3 regions of the Azospirillum thiophilum genome follow, and region 2 is predicted to be linked to each of the others. Evidence: riboswitches for the same ligand, from Rfam matches in the RefSeq annotation. Region 2 holds a riboswitch; each other region holds the start of a gene.
The links. A riboswitch is a leader RNA that binds a small molecule or an ion and turns the genes downstream of it on or off. The one in region 2 is predicted to bind thiamine pyrophosphate.
Positions count from the first base shown of each region.

Region 1: it holds a riboswitch for thiamine pyrophosphate, as region 2 does, so the genes downstream of both, AL072_RS12140 (ABC transporter ATP-binding protein) here and thiC (phosphomethylpyrimidine synthase ThiC) in region 2, are expected to answer to the same signal.
Region 3: it holds a riboswitch for thiamine pyrophosphate, as region 2 does, so the genes downstream of both, AL072_RS22130 (ABC transporter substrate-binding protein) here and thiC (phosphomethylpyrimidine synthase ThiC) in region 2, are expected to answer to the same signal.

Region 1 covers NZ_CP012401.1:2,632,255-2,638,034, reverse strand. Annotated here, with positions in the region: gene AL072_RS12155 (universal stress protein) at 1-771, opposite strand, end outside; gene AL072_RS12150 (ABC transporter substrate-binding protein) at 913-1,854, opposite strand; gene AL072_RS12145 (ABC transporter permease) at 1,883-2,650, opposite strand; gene AL072_RS12140 (ABC transporter ATP-binding protein) at 2,647-3,378, opposite strand; TPP riboswitch at 3,435-3,541, opposite strand; gene AL072_RS12135 (acetoin utilization protein AcuC) at 3,621-4,808, shown strand; gene AL072_RS12130 (hypothetical protein) at 4,988-5,581, shown strand; gene AL072_RS12125 (hypothetical protein) at 5,578-5,780, shown strand, end outside.
Region 2 covers NZ_CP012401.1:374,270-380,049, forward strand. Annotated here, with positions in the region: gene AL072_RS01730 (Rne/Rng family ribonuclease) at 1-870, shown strand, start outside; gene greB (transcription elongation factor GreB) at 972-1,523, shown strand; gene thiC (phosphomethylpyrimidine synthase ThiC) at 1,756-3,498, opposite strand; TPP riboswitch at 3,614-3,750, opposite strand; gene AL072_RS01745 (magnesium transporter CorA family protein) at 3,830-4,813, opposite strand; gene AL072_RS01750 (hypothetical protein) at 4,876-5,172, opposite strand; gene argB (acetylglutamate kinase) at 5,233-5,780, opposite strand, start outside.
Region 3 covers NZ_CP012403.1:667,488-673,267, forward strand. Annotated here, with positions in the region: gene AL072_RS22110 (ABC transporter permease) at 1-694, opposite strand, end outside; gene AL072_RS22115 (ABC transporter permease) at 698-1,867, opposite strand; gene AL072_RS22120 ((2Fe-2S) ferredoxin domain-containing protein) at 2,052-2,384, shown strand; gene AL072_RS22125 (DMT family transporter) at 2,516-3,430, shown strand; TPP riboswitch at 3,464-3,577, shown strand; gene AL072_RS22130 (ABC transporter substrate-binding protein) at 3,635-4,786, shown strand; gene AL072_RS22135 (branched-chain amino acid ABC transporter permease) at 4,790-5,662, shown strand; gene AL072_RS22140 (branched-chain amino acid ABC transporter ATP-binding protein/permease) at 5,697-5,780, shown strand, end outside.

The DNA.
Region 1 (5,780 bases), 780 kb from region 2:
GCCCAGAACCAGTTCGCGCAGACGGGAATGGCCGTAGGCGCCCATCACCAGCAGGTCGGCGCCCTGGTCGGCGCAGCAGGACAGGATCATGTCGCCGACCTCGCCGCCGGACGCGATGACCGATTGCGGTCGGGCGGTGATGCCGTGTCGGTGCAGCCACTCGACGAGGGCCGCCGCTTCGCTGGTGCGCTGGCCGGGCGGGTCGACGCAGAGGACGATGACGGACTCGGCCGTCTCCAGGAAGGGCATGGCGGCGCGAACGGCGCAGGCCGATTCGCGGCTGTTCTTCCAGGCGATCAGGGCATTGCGGCCGATCGGGGCGGTGGCCGGCAGGCCGGGCGGCAGGACCAGCACCGGGGTGCCGGTCTCCAGCGGCAGGCGGTCGGGGATGTGGTGCAGCGACACCCGCTCCCCCGCGCGCACGGCGGCCGATTGCGCCACCACGACCAGATCGGCGTAGGAGGCCCGTTCCGTCAGCAACTCGACATGGTCGCCCTCCTCGACCGACCAATCATAGGACAGGCCGTCCAACGCCTGGCGCACTTCCCGCTCGATCCGTTCGGCATTCTCATGGGCGATGGCGGTGGCCTCCGCCATGAAGCCGTAGGAGGCGGCGCGGCCGGTGGCGCCCGCCGGCATCGACACCGGGGTGGCGATGTAGAGCGCCTGGATATGCGCGGAAAAGCGCTTGGCCAGCGCCACGGCGACGGCAAGGCGGCCGGCGTGGGCGTCGTCGTTGGCCATGTGCAGCAGGATGGTCTTGATCTGCATTTCCCGGCGTCTCCCGTCTTTTTCCGGCCGTCTTTTCCGACCGCCTGCCGTCCTTTGCCCCATGGCTGCCATGCGGCAGCGGAGCGGTTGCCTTCTAGGTAACGCTCCGCCGGGCCGGTTGGCAACGCCGCAGGGTGCGGCTTACTTCACCACGACCGCATATTGGTCGACCGGGGCCACCGTCTTGATCAGGCCGCGTGCCTTGAGGAACTCGGCGAAGCGGGTATAGCGCTCGGCATCCAGGGCGGCCGGGCTATGGGCAAAGCGCGGCAGCGTGTCGGCCCAGGCGCGGCGGTTCAGCTCGTCGTTCAGCTCCGGCCGGTCCTTGACGAAGGCGGCCTGCGCCTCCTCCGGATGGTTGAGGATGTAGAGCGTCGCCCGCTCCACCGCCGACAGGAAGCGCTTGAAGCGCGGATCGTCGGTCTTGCCCTTCTGCGCGACCAGGATCAGCTCGTCATAGGGCGGGACGCCCTCCTCCTCGGGATAGAAGGCGCGGCCGGGATGCTTCTCGATCTCCATCTGGTTCAGCTCGAAGTTCCGGAAGGCGCCGACCACCGCGTCGACCTGCCCCGACAGCAGCGATGGCGACAGCGAGAAGTTGACGTTCACCAGCTCGACGTCCTTCAGGCTCAGCCCGTGCTTCTCCAGCATGGCGCCGAGCAGCGCGTCCTCGAATCCGGCGATGGAGAAGCCGATCTTGCGGCCCTTCAGGTCCTTCAGCGTCTTCACCGGCCCGTCGCGCAGCACGACGACCGAGTTCAGCGGCGTGGAGACCAGCGTGCCGACGCGGACCAGCGGCAGCCCCTCTGCCACATGCAGGATCAGCTGCGGCTGGTAGGACACGGCGAGGTCGGTCTTGCCGGCGGCGACCAGCTTGGGCGGGTCGTTGGGATCGGCCGGCGCGGTCAGCGTCACGTCGAGCCCGGCATCCTTGAAGAAGCCCTTTTCCTGGGCGACGACCAGCGGCGCATGGTCCGGGTTGACGAACCAGTCCAGCATCACGGACAGCTTGTCCTGAGCCAGCGCCGGCAGCGACGTCATCAGGCTGGCGGCCATCAGGCCGGCGGCGAACAGGTGCTTCATCGGGCGTCTCTTCCCTTCGGGGGTTGAATCATGATTCGGCGTCATCGGCCGGCTGGGTGTCGGATTGCCAGGGCAGCGCGCGCCGGGCGAGGGCGTCGACCGCGGCATAGAGCGTCACCGCGAACAGCCCCAGCACCAGCACGGCGGCGAACAGAAGGTCGATCTGCATGCGGGCGTTGGCATGCAGCATCAGGTAACCGAGGCCGGAGGAGGAGCCGACCCATTCGCCGATCACCGCCCCGATGGGGGCGACGGCGGCGGCCACCCGCACGCCGGACCAGAAGGCGGGCAGGGCGGCCGGCAGGCGGATGGTCCACAGGATGGCGGCGGGCGAGGCGCCCATGGTGCGGGCAAGGTCGAGCCAGCCCGGATCGGTGCGGCGCAGCCCGTCGAACAGCGCCGTCGTCACCGGGAAATAGATGACCAGCACCGCCATGGCGATTTTGGACGCCATGCCGTAGCCCAGCCACAGCACCAGCAGCGGCGCCAGCGCGAAGACCGGGATCGCCTGGCTGACCAGCAGCAGCGGCATCAGCCAGCGCCGGGCGGTGCGGAAGCGCGCCAGCAACAGCGCGCTGACCGTGCCCAACGCCACGCCGGCGACCAGCCCGATCAGGATCTCGGCCAGCGTGGTCAGCCCGTGGTTCAGCAGCAGCGGCGCCTGCCGTCGCATGGCGTCGGCCACCGCCAGCGGCCCGGGCAGCAGGTAGCGCGGCAGGCCGGTGGCCCAGACCAGCGCCTGCCAGCCGGCGGCCAGCACGGCGAGGGTGACCGCGGCGCGCAGCAGCGCCTTCATTCGGCCAGCCTCCGCAACAGCTCGGCCTGGAGCGCCAGCAGGGCGGGATCGTCGACGCGGCGCGGGACCGCGCCGGCAGGCTCCAGCGCCGGCCCCATGGTGGCGGGGCGGCCGGTCATCACATGCAGGCGGTCGCCGAGCCGCAGCGCCTCCAGCGGGTCGTGGGTGACCATCAGCACGGTGCGGCCGGCCAGCGTCTCCGCCGCCGTCTCCTGGAGGCGCAGGCGGGTGATGGCGTCGAGCGCCGAGAAGGGCTCGTCCATCAGGACCAGCGGCTTGTCCTCCATCAGCGTGCGGGCGAGCGCCACGCGCTGCCGCTGGCCACCGGACAGGGCGGCGGGCCGGTCGCGCTCGCGGCCCGCCAGCCCGACGCGCTCCAGCAGGGCGCGGGCGCGCTCCACCCGCGCGGCATCGGGTCGGCGGTGGCGCAGCCGGTCGCCCAGCAGCACATTGTCCAGGACCGTCAGCCAGGGCAGCAGCAGATCCTGCTGCGCCATGTAGGCGATGCGGCCGGCCAGCGGCCGGCGGTCGCCGGTGACGACGGCGGTGGGCGGCTCCGGCTCGGCCAGCCCGGCGAGGATGCGCAGCAGCGTGGTCTTGCCGACGCCGCTCGGCCCCAGCAGGCAGGTGGTCTTCCCCGCCGGCAACTCCAGCGTCAGGTCGGAGAACAGCAGCGTGCCGCCATAGGTCAGCCGTGCCCCGGCGATGGTGACCGACAGCGGGGTCATCGCGGACACGGGCGCGGACACGGGCGCGGGGAGGTGGGGCAGGTCCGGGGATGCGTCTTGTCTGGCATCACTGATCCCTACGCCGGCATGAACCGGATCAGGTTCCAGGGGTCGTTCCGCAACGGAACCTCTCAGCCGCCCATCGGCTCCCCCCAGTGAAGGCGGCGACTATAGGCGCGGACGATCCGTGACCGCAAGCATCGCCGGCACCGGCTCCCGTCCTGCGGAAGCGCCTTCAGCGCTTGAGCCATCAGCGCTTGACCGGGCCGCGGCGCCGCCTAGTTTGTGGCGGACATGACGGAGTCCCTCCCCTGACCACGCCGTTCCGCACCCCGCTGTTCATCGGCGGCGAGATCTATCGCGGCTCGACCTATGGGCCGAAGCACCCGCTGGCGATCCCGCGCGTCTCGACCGCCATCGACCTCAGCCGCGCCATGGGATGGCTGCCGGATCAGGTCTATCTCGAAACCCATGTCGCCAGCGAACGCGAACTGGCGCGCTTCCATACCCTCGACTACATCGCGGCGCTGAAGCGGGCCGAGGCCGAGCAGCGGGTGGACGAGGCGACGGCGGCCCGCCACAATCTCGGCAAGCTGGAAAACCCGGTCTTCGCCGAGATGTACCGGCGGCCGGCCCACAGCAGCGGCTCGGCGCTCCAGGCGGCGCGGCTGCTGGGGGACCGGCCGGCCGGTCTGGTCTATGCCCCGGCCGCCGGCACCCATCATGCGCGCCGCGACCGGGCCAGCGGCTTCTGCTACTTCAACGCGCCGGTTCTCGGAATCCTGGAACTGCTCGACCATGGGCTGGAGCGGGTGTTGTATGTCGATCTCGACGCCCATCACGGCGACGGGGTGGAGGAGGCGTTCGCCGACGACGACCGGGTGTTGACCGTCTCGGTCCACGAGGATGGGCGCTGGCCCTACACCGGCAAGGCGGAGGACCGGGCCGGCGGCTTGGCCCGCAACCTGCCGGTGCCGCCCGGCTTCAACGACAGCGAGATGGTGCATGTGATGGAGGCGGCGGTCCTGCCGCTGGCCCGTGCCTTCCGCCCGCAGGCGATGGTGATCCAGACCGGGGCCGATGCTCTGGCCGAGGATCCGCTGAGCCGGCTGGAGCTGTCCAACCGCGCGCTGTGGGAGGCGGTGGCGGCGCTGCTGCCGCTGGCGCCGCGGGTGCTGGTGGTCGGCGGCGGCGGCTACAATCCCTGGTCGGTCGGGCGCTGCTGGGCCGGGATCTGGGCGGTGATGAACGGCATCGACCCGGCGCAGCCGCCCACGCCGGAGGCGGAGGCGGTGCTGCGGTCATTGACCTGGAGCCGCGCCGCCGGCCGCAATCCGCCCGGCCATTGGTTCACCACCATCGCCGACGTTCCGCGGCCGGGGCCGGTGCGCGACGCGGTGAAGCGAGTGGCGGAGATGGCGCTGTCCTGAGCCTGTGCGGACGCCCGCGCCGCGTCCGGGTCTTGTGGGACGAAATCCGGACCGAACCGTGACGATTCGTTGACGAACGCGGATTGTTCGTTGATTCTCGTTCACCTGTGGCGATGCCTGTTCCACCGCGTCCGGCGGACGGAACGGCACCGGTTTCAGGGAGGAGAACGGGCGGGCGGATGTCGAACACGACGCTGTTCCTGATCGCCATCGTCGTCATCATGCTGGCCGCCGTCCCGGTCGCCATGATGCTGAAGGATTTCCTGCCGAACATCCTGGAAAAGAGCAGCGGCCTGGAGCAGATCGAGAACCGCATCTATGTGCTGCATGCCGAGGCGCACGAGTTGCAGAACCGCGTCAACCAGCTGGTCCAGCGCCGCAACAGCCAGTCGTCGGACCGCCACCGGCTGGAAACCGACATCCGCAAGGCCGAGAAGCTGATCAAGGATCTGGCCGAACAGCCGCCGCTGTTCGTGCACGAGGTCGGCGACCCGCAGGCCGGACTGATGAAGTTCGCCGCAACGGTCACCCAGGAGAAGGCTTCCTCCGCGGCGGGAGCGGGCGGGGAACGGGCGGCGCTCAACCCGATCTGGCGCTGCGCCAATGTGGCGGAGGTCTGGGCCTCCAGCTTCGACGAGGCCCGGCAGATGGTCGAGGTCGCCTTTCCCTTCAAGATGGGGTTCCAGAAGAGCTTCATGCGCGGCGACGCGCGCAAGGGTGGGGTGCCATCCGCCCCGGCGACCGTGCGGACGAAGGCCGGTGCCCACACATGATGATCAACTTCATCATCGTCCTGGCGATCGTCGCCATCGGGGCGTGGCTCGGCAACGTGCTGCTGGCGGTGGAGCAGCGGGTATCGCAGTCCCGCCAGCGCGTCCGTGGCGTGCGGTCCAACCTGGACAAGCTGGATGCCACCATCCACCGCCTGCACCGCGAGGAAGAGGCGCTCCATGCCGAGATCGGCGAGTTGGT
Region 2 (5,780 bases):
GAAGGCGACGAAGCCGACGAGGAAGAGGGTGAGGGCGAAGGCGAGGACGAGACCGGCGCCGATGCCGGCGACCGCAATGGCGATGGCCGTAAGAAGCGTCGCCGCGGCAAGCGCGGCGGTCGCCGCCGGTCGCGCCGCGAGGGTGCGGAAGGCCTGGAGGGTGGCGAGGAAACCGCCGCCGACCTGCCGGCCGAGACCGCTGCGGCCCACCCCCCGGCCCCGGCCGAGGCTCCCGACCTCGACTGGATCCTGGCGGGCGAGTCCGCTCCGGCACCGGAAGCGGTGGTCGAGAACGCCGCTCCGGCTCCTGTGCCTTCCGCCGAAGCGCCGGCGGTGACTCCGGCCAAGAAGGCGTCCCGCAAGCGCAAGGCCGCGGCCGAGGCGCCGGTGGAGGCTGCTCCGGTCGTCGCCCCGGTCGTTGCCGAAGCACCGGCCAAGGGCCGCAAGCGCAAGGCCGCCGCTGTCGAAGCGCCGGTGGAAGCCGCTCCGGCGATCCCGGCCGAGGTGCCGGCGGAAGCCGCCGCCGAAGCGGCTCCGGCCAAGAAGGCGTCCCGCAAGCGCAAGGCCGCGGCCGAAGCGCCGGCGGAAGCCGCTCCGGTCGTCGCCGAAGCGCCGGCCAAGGGCCGCAAGCGCAAGGCCGCCGCTGCCGCCGAAGCCCCGGCGGAGGTCGCCACCGACAAGGCTCCTGCCAAGAAGGCGGCGCGCAAGCGCAAGGCCGCTGCCGAAGCCCCGGTGGAAGCTGCTCCGGCGGTTGCCCCGACGGTCGAGGCGCCGGCCGCCGCTCCCGAGCCGGCGGCATCTGAACCGGCGACTGCCGGCGACGACGCCGACTCCCCGGCCAAGCCGCGCCGCGGCTGGTGGAAGCGGTAAGCCGAACGGCCCTTTCAGGACCTGAGGAACGGAAAAGGCGCCGCAGGGCGCCTTTTCCTTTTCCCGGACGTTATCTCCCTGCCACTTGGACAGGTCGGACCATGAGCAAGGCCTTCACCCGCGAGAACGACACGCCCGACGACGACGAGCTAGACGATCCGGCACCGCTTCCCCAGGGGTTCAAGAACTACATGACCCCGCCCGGCTTCCAGCGCCTGCAGGGGGAGCTGCGCCACCTGCTGCGGGTGGAGCGGCCGAAGGTGGTCGAGGTGGTGTCCTGGGCCGCCGGCAACGGCGACCGCTCGGAGAACGGCGATTACCTGTACGGCAAGAAGCGGCTGCGCGAGATCGACCGCCGCATCCGCTTCCTGAACAAGCGGCTGGAATCGGCGGTAGTGGTCAATCCGCAGGACCAGAAGAACCGCGAGCAGGTCTTCTTCGGCGCCACCGTCACCTATGCCCGCGACGATAGCACCGAGAACACCGTCACCATCGTCGGCGCCGATGAGGTCGACCCCGACCGCGGCCATATCAGCTGGATTTCCCCCATCGCCCGCGCCTTGCTGAAGGCCCGCGTGGGCGATGTGGTCGATGTGCGCACGCCGGCCGGGATGGAGCAGATCGAGGTGCTGGAGATCGGCTACGCGGAGTGACGGGTGGTTGTCCGGTCGCCCCCTCCCCATCCCTCCCCCTATCGGACGGACCTTCGGTCCGCCGAGGGCGGGAGAGGGGGGTAGGATTTTTGCGGAATTGCTGCGGAGTTCCCTCTCCCGCGAAGCTCTCGCACAAAGCTCTGCTTTGTGCTGACGCGGCAGGCGGACCGCAGGTCCGCCGAGAGCGGGGGAGGGTTAGGGAGGGGGCACAGCGCGCCCCCTCCCCCACACCTCACTCCGCGGCCGGCTGGTAGATCTCCCCGCCGGATTCGCGGAACTTCGACGACATCTCCGCCATGCCCGACTCGGCGGCCTCGCGGATTTCCTGCGTGATCTTCATCGAGCAGAATTTCGGCCCGCACATCGAACAGAAATGTGCGGTCTTGGCACCTTCCGCCGGCAGCGTCTCGTCGTGGTAGGCCATCGCCGTGTCGGGGTCGAGCGACAGGGCGAACTGGTCGCGCCAGCGGAACGAGAAGCGGGCCCGCGACATGGCGTCATCACGCAGTCGGGCCGCCGGGTGGCCCTTGGCGAGATCGGCGGCGTGGGCGGCGATCTTGTAGGCGATGACGCCGGCCTTCACGTCGTCGCGGTCGGGCAATCCCAGATGCTCCTTCGGCGTGACGTAGCAGAGCATCGCCGTGCCGAACCAGCCGATCATCGCCGCGCCGATGGCGCTGGTGATGTGGTCGTAGCCGGGTGCGATGTCGGTCACCAACGGCCCCAGCGTGTAGAAGGGCGCCTCGCCGCACAGCGCCAGCTGCTTTTCGACATTGTGCTTGATCTTGTGCATGGGCACATGGCCCGGCCCCTCGATCATCACCTGGACGTCACGGGCCCAGGCCAGCTTGGTCAGCTTGCCCAGCGTTTCCAGCTCGGCGAACTGGGCGGCGTCGTTGGCGTCGGCCTGGCTGCCCGGCCGCAGCCCGTCGCCCATCGACAGCGCCACGTCATAGGTGCGGCAGATCTCGACGATATCGGCGAAATGATCGTAGAGGAAATTCTCGCGGTGATGCGCCAGGCACCATTTGGCGATGATCGAGCCGCCGCGCGAGACGATGCCGGTCACCCGCTTGGCCGTCAGCGGAATGTGGGCCAGCCGCAGCCCGGCATGGATGGTGAAATAGTCGACGCCCTGCTCCGCCTGCTCGATCAGCGTGTCGCGGAACAGCTCCCAGGTCAGATCCTCGGCCTTGCCCTTGACCTTCTCCAGCGCCTGGTAGATCGGCACCGTGCCGATGGGAACCGGCGAATTGCGCAGGATCCATTCGCGGGTCTGGTGGATGTCGGCGCCGGTCGACAGGTCCATCACCGTGTCGGCGCCCCAGCGGATCGCCCACACCATCTTCTCCACCTCCTCCTCGATCGAGGAGGTCACGGCGGAGTTGCCGATGTTGGCGTTGATCTTGGTCAGGAAGTTGCGGCCGATGATCATCGGCTCCGATTCGGGGTGGTTGACGTTGGACGGGATGATCGCCCGCCCGCGCGCCACCTCGTCGCGCACGAACTCCGGCGTGATGAAATCGGGAATGTCGGCACCGAAATCCTCGCCGTCCCTCGCCGCCTCAAGCGCTGCGGCACGGCCGAGATTCTCGCGGATGGCGATGTATTCCATCTCGGCGGTGACGATGCCGGCGCGGGCGTAGGCCATCTGGGTGACCGCGACGCCGCCCCGGGCACGCAACACGTCGCCGGCCGCCATCTTGCCCGCGGTCGCCTCGACATCGCCGCGCGCCAGGATCCAGTCGCGGCGGTGCTTGGCCAGCCCGGCCCGCACGTCGATGGCGACCTGATCGTCGGTGTAGGGGCCCGAGGGGTCATAGACGGCCAGCGGCGGCTCGCCGCCGGACAGCGCGATCTCGCGCAGGGCGACGCGCAGTTCGGGAAAGCGGGTGCCGGGCACATGGATTTTCCGCGACGACGGCAGCGGGCCGGTCGAGATGCGGACAGCGGATTCGTTGAAGTCCTTGGGCATTGGGTTTCTCCGTCGGAGGTGGGCGGACAAACCCGGGACTGCGGACGGAGGTGCGGTGTCTTCGTGCGGACCGTTACCCATGGCGGGTAAAAACGGACGGCCTGGGCCGGATGCGGCCCGTCACGAGGTCCCTCCCTTCGCCGGTATGACCCGGATCAGGTTCAAAGGGTCACCACGCTGCCGCGGGGCGCCTGTCGCGCCGTCCGGCCGTTGGTATCTCAGTCCCCTGTCGGGACCCCCCTGGAATGAGCCCATCCTGCCGGGGCGGGCGCCGCCTGTCAAAAGGAAAGAGCCGCAGACGATCCGCCTGCCATATTGTGGAAAATGCCGGCTACATCCAGCGCTTCAGCCGCACATAGATCATTGGCAGCAGTGCCGACAGAACCATGAGCAGCAGGGTGGAGGGATAGCCGAACGGCGAGTCGGACCCCGGCATGTCGCTGAAATTCATGCCGCCGATGCTGGCGACCAGGGTCGGCGGGAACAGCAGCACGGTCAAGACCGACACGATCTTGACGATCTCGTTCTGCTCGACGTTGATCTGGCCCAGCGCGGTGTCCAGCGCCAGAGCCACCTTGCCAGCCAGGAAACGGGCATATTGGTCGAGCCCGCGCAGATCCTGCAACGTGGTCTTGGCCCAGCGCCGCGTCGCCTTGCCGGAGTTCCAGCCGTCGCCGCGCGCCAGGAAATCGGTCATGCGGGTGAGGCTTGCCAGGCTGACCCGCGCCTTGCCGATCAGATGCCCGGCATGGCCGATGCGCTTCAGCGTCTGCGAATCGTCCAGCGTCTCGCCGCGCGAGCGCAGCTTGCGGCCACGGAAGAAGCGGCGGTTCAGCACGTCCAGCTCCACCCCCGTCCGCCGCAGCACGGCGGAGGTGCGGTCGACCATGCCGTCGACCAGCGCCGCCAGCACCAGCTCCCCGCGCGACGCGGCGACCTGCCCATGGGTGGCGCGGCGGCGGAAGGCCAGCAGGGCTTGCGGGTCGATGTCATGGATGGTGACCAGCCGCCGCCCGGCCAGCACGAAGCTGACGGTCGCGATGCGCGGCTCGTCGGTATCGGCCCAGACCAGCGCGGTGACGGTCATGGTCAGCGTTCCGCCGGTGACGCGCAGGCGGCTCGACTCCTCGATCTCCGCCATCTGCTCGCGGGTCGGCAGGCTGGCGCCGATCAGTGCCTCCGCCTGCGCCAGTTCGTCGGCCGTCGGGTTGATCAGGTCGAGCCAGACCGCAGCCTCGGGCAGCGGCGCCGCCTCGTCGGTGGCCTCCCGCGCCCAGCGCAGCAGACCGCCGTCATTGACGAAGACATGCAGCAAGGGTGCGCTCCTTGCGAAATTGGCTGGAGAATGGGCTCCGGGCGGCTCTTGGCCCTTTTCGGTCAGGTCACCCTGCCGCCCCGCCGCGGCTTGGACGGGGCCGGCGCGGGCTCCGGCGCCTGCTCGCCGTCCAGATCCAGCGCCGCGCCTTCCTCCTTCAGCGCCTGTTCCAGCTTGCGGCGGAAGGCACCGCCGTCATCCCGGGCATCGAGGAAGTGGCCGACCGCTTCCTTGGCCGCGTCGCTGTCGTAGGGAACCTTGCCGAACACCGCCAGCTTGGCACGTTCCACCAGCTTGGGGTCCATCCGGTCGCGGATGGCCTTCATCTGGCGGAGCAGTTCCTTGCGCAGGTCGCTCATCGGCTTCCTCCCCTACGGCCGGCCTCCTGCGGTCGGCCGGCTTCCCCCCTATATGGGCCGTCAGGCCTTGCCGATCAGGGTGCCGGCGCCGCCCTCGGTGAAGATTTCCAGCAGCAGCGCATGCGGAACGCGGCCGTCCAGGATGACCGCGGCGTCGACGCCCTGTTCGACCGCGCCGATGCAGGTCTCGATCTTCGGGATCATGCCGCCGGACGCGGTGCCGTCGGCGATGGCCTTGTGGGCATCCTCCAGCGACATCTTCTCGATCAGGGTCTTGTTCTTGTCCAGCACGCCGGCGACGTCGGTCAGCAGGAAGAAGCGCGCCGCCTTCACTGCCGCCGCGACGGCGCCGGCCGCCGTATCGGCATTGATGTTGTAGGTGTCGCCGTTCACGTCGAAACCGACCGGCGCGATCACCGGGATGATGTCCGACTGCGCGAGAGCGTGCAGGATCTGCGGGTTCACCTTGTAGGGCTCGCCGACGAAGCCGAGGTCCAGCACCCTCTCGATGTTGCTGTCGGGGTCGCGCTGCACGCGCTCCAGCCGGCGGGCGATGATCAGGTTGCTGTCCTTGCCCGACAGGCCAACGGCGCGGCCGCCGGCGCTGT
Region 3 (5,780 bases), on a different replicon from region 2:
GTCCGGTGGACAGATAGGCGCCGGCCATGCCGGTCAGCGCGCCGGTCACCAGCAGCGCCTGATAGCGCAGCTTTGCCACCGACAGGCCGGCGGTGTCGACCGCCGCCGGATTCTCGCCGACCGCCCGCAGCCGCAGCCCGAAGCGGGAGCGGTAGAGCACCCATTGCGTCGTCACGACCAGCGCCAGCGTCACCCAGATCAGGATGTTATTGCCGTCGATCAGCTCCCGCCAGACCATTTGCAGGGCGGGCCCCAGCACCGGCACGCCGGCCAGCGCGTCCATTCCCGGCAAATCCACTGCCGGGAGGCGGGCGGCGGACGGCAGGAGCGGGGTCTGTCCGCCCTGCTGGAACCAGGCATAGGCCAGCGTCGGAGCCAGCCCGGCGACCAGGATGTTGATCGCCATGCCCGACACCACCTGATTGCCGTTGTGGGTGACGCAGGCGAAGCCGTGGACCAGTGCCAGCGCCACCCCGGCGGCGATGCCGGCCAGCAGCCCGAGCCACGGGTTGACGGTGGCCGAGGCGACGGCGGCGGCGAAGAAGGCGCCGGCCAGCATCTTGCCCTCCAGCCCGATGTCGACCACGCCGGCCCGCTCGCAATACAGGCCGGCGAAGGCCGCCAGGACCAGCGGCGTCGCCACGCGGATCGTGGCGCCGAGCAGCTGCAACGCCAGTAGAAGCGCGTCCTCCATCGCTCAGCTCCTCCCCGTTCCGCCGGGGCCGGCTTCGGTCGGGCCGGCTGGGATCGTTGGCGCCCCGCGGCGGCGGAACAGCGCCTCGATCTGCGGCTTGAACAGGTTTTCCATGGCTCCGGCGAACAGGATGACCAGACCCTGGATGACCATCACCAGTTCGCGGTTGATCGTCGGATAGTCGAAGGACAGCTGGCCGCCGCCCTGCGCCAGGATGCCGAACAGCAGGGCCGCCAGGATGATCCCGACAGGATGGTTGCGCCCCATCAGCGCCACCGCGATGCCGACGAAGCCGACCCCGCCGGTGAAGTTCAGGATGACGCGATGCTGCACCCCCAGGATCTCGTTGACGCCGACGAAGCCGGCCAGGGCACCGGAGATCAGCATGGCGATTATGATGTTCCGGGCGGGCGAGATGCCGGCATAGACCGCCGCCCGTTCGTTCCTCCCCACGGTCCGCAGCTCGTAGCCCCAGCGGGTCCGGCGCAGGAAGAGATGGAACAGGGCGCAGCAGGCCAGCGCCCACAGGAATGACAGGTTCAGGGGCGAGGCCGGGATGGCGATGCCGAACCAGCCGAGCGCCCGGTCCATCGACGGCAGCCAGACGCCGAGATCGAACTCGCGGGTTTCCGGCGACTGGCTGCCGGGGCGGATCAGCACGTCCACCAGCAGCCAGGTCATCAGCGAGGCGGCGATGAAATTGAACATGATCGTCGTGATGACGATGTGGCTGCCGCGCTTGGCCTGCAGCCAGGCCGGAATGAAGGCCCAGGCGGCTCCGAACAGTGCCGAGGCCAGCACCGCCAGCAAGGCCACCACCGGCCAGGGCCAGCCGGTCAGCGCCAGCGCCACCAGCCCGGCGCCGAGCCCGCCCAGATAGGCCTGTCCCTCGCCGCCGATGTTGAAGAGTCCGCAATGGAAGGCGATGGCGACCGCCAATCCGGTGAAGATGTAGTCGGTGGCGTAGTAGAGGGTGTAGCCAATGGCCTCCGGGTAGCCCACCGCCTCCGTCAGCATCAGCGACAGCACGTCGACCGGATTCTCGCCGATGACCAGGATCACCAGCCCCGACAGCACGAAGGCCGCGACGAGGTTGAGGACCGGCAGCAGCGCATACCCGACCCAGCCCGGCACGGCGCCCGGCTGTCCCCTGACCGACCCGCTCAGAACCACCGGCGTCTCCTGTTCAACCCATGCCTGGAGTCTTAACCGGCAACCCCTGCGCTGACCAAGCATTTCGTCCGCAGGCGGATCGAGGCTGATCCCCAACTTAGAAGCATTACAAAAATCTTGCCGCGGCGCAGCAATCTGGCATGATCATTACCCATACAAACTGTATGGCCATGGAGCACGCCCGATGCCGCTCGACGTTCCGCAGACCTTCCGCCACCACGTCTTCTGCTGCGCCCAGCAGCGCCCGCCCGGCCATCCCCGCGGTAGCTGCGCCGCCAATGGCGCCCATCCGCTGTGGCAGCGGCTTGACCAGAAAATCCAGGGCAAGGGGCTGGCCGATATCGGCATGGCGATGACGGGATGCCTCGGCTTCTGTTCCGCCGGTCCGCTGATGGTGGTCTATCCGGAAGGCATCTGGTATCGGCCCGAAACGCCGGAGGACATCGACGAGATCGTCGACTCGCATCTGGTCAACGACGCGCCGGTGGAACGGCTGGTGATGGTGCTGACCCGGTGAGGTGTCGGCTGACGATGCCCCCACCCCGCCGAAATTCCACGCCGGTCTGACCTGCGGTTGTGGCATTGGGACGCGATGGGGATTGCCCATAATGTGGGCATCTTCCGCCATTGCCGTCCCGATTCCCTGCCATGACCGACGCCGAGACCGCCGATCTGCTGCCCGCCGAGGCCGATTCGGTTCCCTATGCCGTCGGCTGCTTCCTGATCGCCATCCTGCTGTTCGCGGCGATGGATACGCTGATCAAGGTCCTGACGGCCGATTACCCGGTGCCGCAGCTGATGTTCGTGCGCTCGCTGGTCGCCTTCCTGCTGGTGGGCGGCTATACGCTGGTGCGCGGCGGCGGGATTGCCGCGATGCGGACACGGCGGCCCTGGGGCCATGTCTGGCGCGCCTTCGCCGGCCTGATCTCGATGGGCTGCTTCTTCTATGCCTTCAGGGAACTGCCGCTCGCCGACGTCTATGTGCTGAGCTTCGCCGGTCCGCTGTTCATCACTGCGCTGTCGGCCCCGCTGCTGGGCGAGCCGGTGGGCTGGCGCCGCTGGGCCGCCGTTGTCGTGGGATTCGGCGGTGTGGTGGTGATGGCGCAGCCATCGGCCGGGGCGCCGCTGGTGCCGGTGCTGGTCGGGCTGGTCGCCGCGCTGTTCTATGCCCTGGCGGCGCTGGCGGTGCGTGGCCTGTCGCGGACCGAGACCAGCGCATCGATCGTGCTTTATCTCCTGTTGACGACGACGGTGGTCAGCGGCGCGCTCGCGGTCCCGGTCTGGACGGCGCCGACCGCCTTCGGATTGGGGCTGATGTCGCTGGTGGGGGTGCTGGGCGCCGGGGCCCAGGTTCTGCTGACCCAGGCCTTCCGCCGGGCACCGCCGGCGGTGGTGGCGCCGTTCGAATATACCGGCATGGTGTGGGCCAGCCTGTTCGGCTGGCTGGTGTTCGGCGACCTGCCGACGGTGCCGGTGCTGGTCGGTGCCATGGTCATCATCGGCAGCGGCCTCTATATCCTGCATCGTGAAACGATGATGGCACGCCGCCGGCTGGGTTCTTGACAACAGGCGCTTGGCGGCGACACTCTCGCCGCTCGTTCACGGCTGGGGTGCCTGTGCCGACGCATGCTGTGCGGACGCATGGGCTGAGACACACCCATCGAACCTGATCCGGGTCATGCCGGCGAAGGGAGCCGACCGGATCCGCAAGGCGGCTCCGTTCCTCCGCGTCGCCACGCTGCCGGCGCGCGTAGGGAGTTACAGGTCATGCGGCGCACGCTTTCCCTTCTGATCGGCCTGCTGGCGGCCACGTCGGCGCTGGCATCCTTCGGTGCATTCCCCGGCGCCCGGGCCGACGACGCCCTGTCCTTTCCGGTGCTGGTGCCGCTGACCGGCTTCCTGTCGCTGGAGGGCACCAGCCAGCGCAACGGCGCGGTGCTGGCGCTGAAGCAGACCCCGGCCGGCATCGCCATCGCATCCGAGGTGGTCGACACCGGCACCTCGCCGGAAGCGGCGGTGACGGCGCTGGAGCGTGCGGCCGGCAGCGGCAGGGTGGGCGCGGTCGCTGCCAGCATGCTCGGCACCCAGATGCTGGCGATGCTGCCGCTGGCGCAGGAGCTGAAGCTTCCGCTGGTCACCGTCTCCGGCACCGCATCGATCACCGAGCAGGGCAACCCCTGGGTCTTCCGATTCTTCCCCGGCGACGCGGTGACCAAATCCGCCCATGCCCGCTATGTGGTGGAGGAGTTGGGCAAGCGGCAGCCCGCCGTCATCTACCAGACCACCGCCTATGGCCAGAGCGGCAAGGCGCATCTCGACGCCGCCTTCAAGGCGCTGGGCGTCACCCCGGTGTTCGAGGAGGGGGTGGACCCAGCCGCCAAGGATCTGCTGCCGGTGCTGACCAAGGCGCTGGCCGCCAAGCCCGACGTGCTGGTGCTGCACCTGCATTCCGGCCCGACCGCGCTGCTGCTGAAGCAGGCGGCGTCCAGCGGTGTGACGGTGCCGATCGTCGCCGGCTCCGCCATGCACCAGCCGAGCACCGCGGCCCTGCTGGAGCCGGCGGAGCTGAAGGGCGTCTGCGCCGAGACGGCGGCTTCGCCGGTTTCCGGCGGCACACCGGAGGTCGAGGCCTTCACCGACGCCTACCGCGCCGCCTTCGGCAAGGAGCCGGACGCCTTCGCGCTCGGCCAGTATGACGGCATGACCATGGTGCTGGAGGCGGTGAAGGCCGGCGCCCGCAGCCCCGACGCCATCCGCAAGGCGCTGGCGGCCGGGACCTTCCAGGGCCTCGCCATGACCTACCGGTCGGACGGCAAGGGCAACATGGCCCATTCCGCCGTCATCGTCTGCTATGACGGGACCAGCCGCGTGCCGGCGCTGGTGAAGCGCTACGACGACCCGACGCTTGCGGCGAAGTGACGGATGGCGGCGCTTCAACTGCTGGTCAACGGCTTGGCGCTGGGGGCGGCCTACGCCCTGGTGGCGCTCGGATTCGTTCTGGTGCTGAACGCCACCTCGGCGGTGAATTTCGCCCAGGGCGACCTCGTGATGGCCGGCGGCCTGCTGGCGGTGGCGCTCGCGCCGCTCATTCCTCTTCCGGGCATCGTGCTGTTGCCGGCGGTGCTGGTCCTGATGGCAGGGCTCGGGCTGCTGCTGGCGCTGGCGGCCTATCTGCCGCTGCGGCGCCGGCCGCCGGTGTCGGTCTTCATCAGCACCATCGCCGTCGGCATCATCCTGCAGAACGGCGCCGCCATCCTGTTCGGGCCGGAGCCGCGCGCCGCCCCGCCGCTGATCGTCGACGACACTCTCCATGTCGGCGGGCTGGCGCTGCCGGTGCAATCGCTCGCCATCATCGCGGTGGCGGCGCTGCTGATCGGTGCGCAGCAATGGGTGTTCGCCCGCACCCAGCTCGGCCGCCGGCTGCGGGCGACGGCGCAGGATCCGGAGATGGCGCGCGCCTGCGGTGTGCCGGTCACCGCGATGATCCTGGTGACCTTCGCCATCGCCGCCGCCTGCGCCGGGGCGGCCGGGCTGCTGCTCGCCAACCGCTATTTCGTCACCCCGACATCGGGCGGTGACCTGATCCTCAAGGCCTACATCGCGGTGACGATCGGCGGCTGGGGGTCGGTGCCCGGCGCGGTGGTGGGGGCGCTGCTGATCGCACTGTTCGAGGTGGGGGTGTCGTCGGTGCTGTCCTACCCGGTGGCGCTGGGGGCGCTGTACCTGACGCTGCTGGCGATCCTGGTTCTGCGGCCGCAAGGGCTGTTCGGCGAAGCGGTGCGGCGCCGTGGGTGAGAGGCGCTTCCCTCGCTGGAGAGGGGCGGATGCCGTGTTGTCCGCGGCTGCCCTCGCCCTGCTGATCTATGCGTTCGCTTTCGCAACTCCCTACGGCCTGCGCGTCCTCACCGTCGCC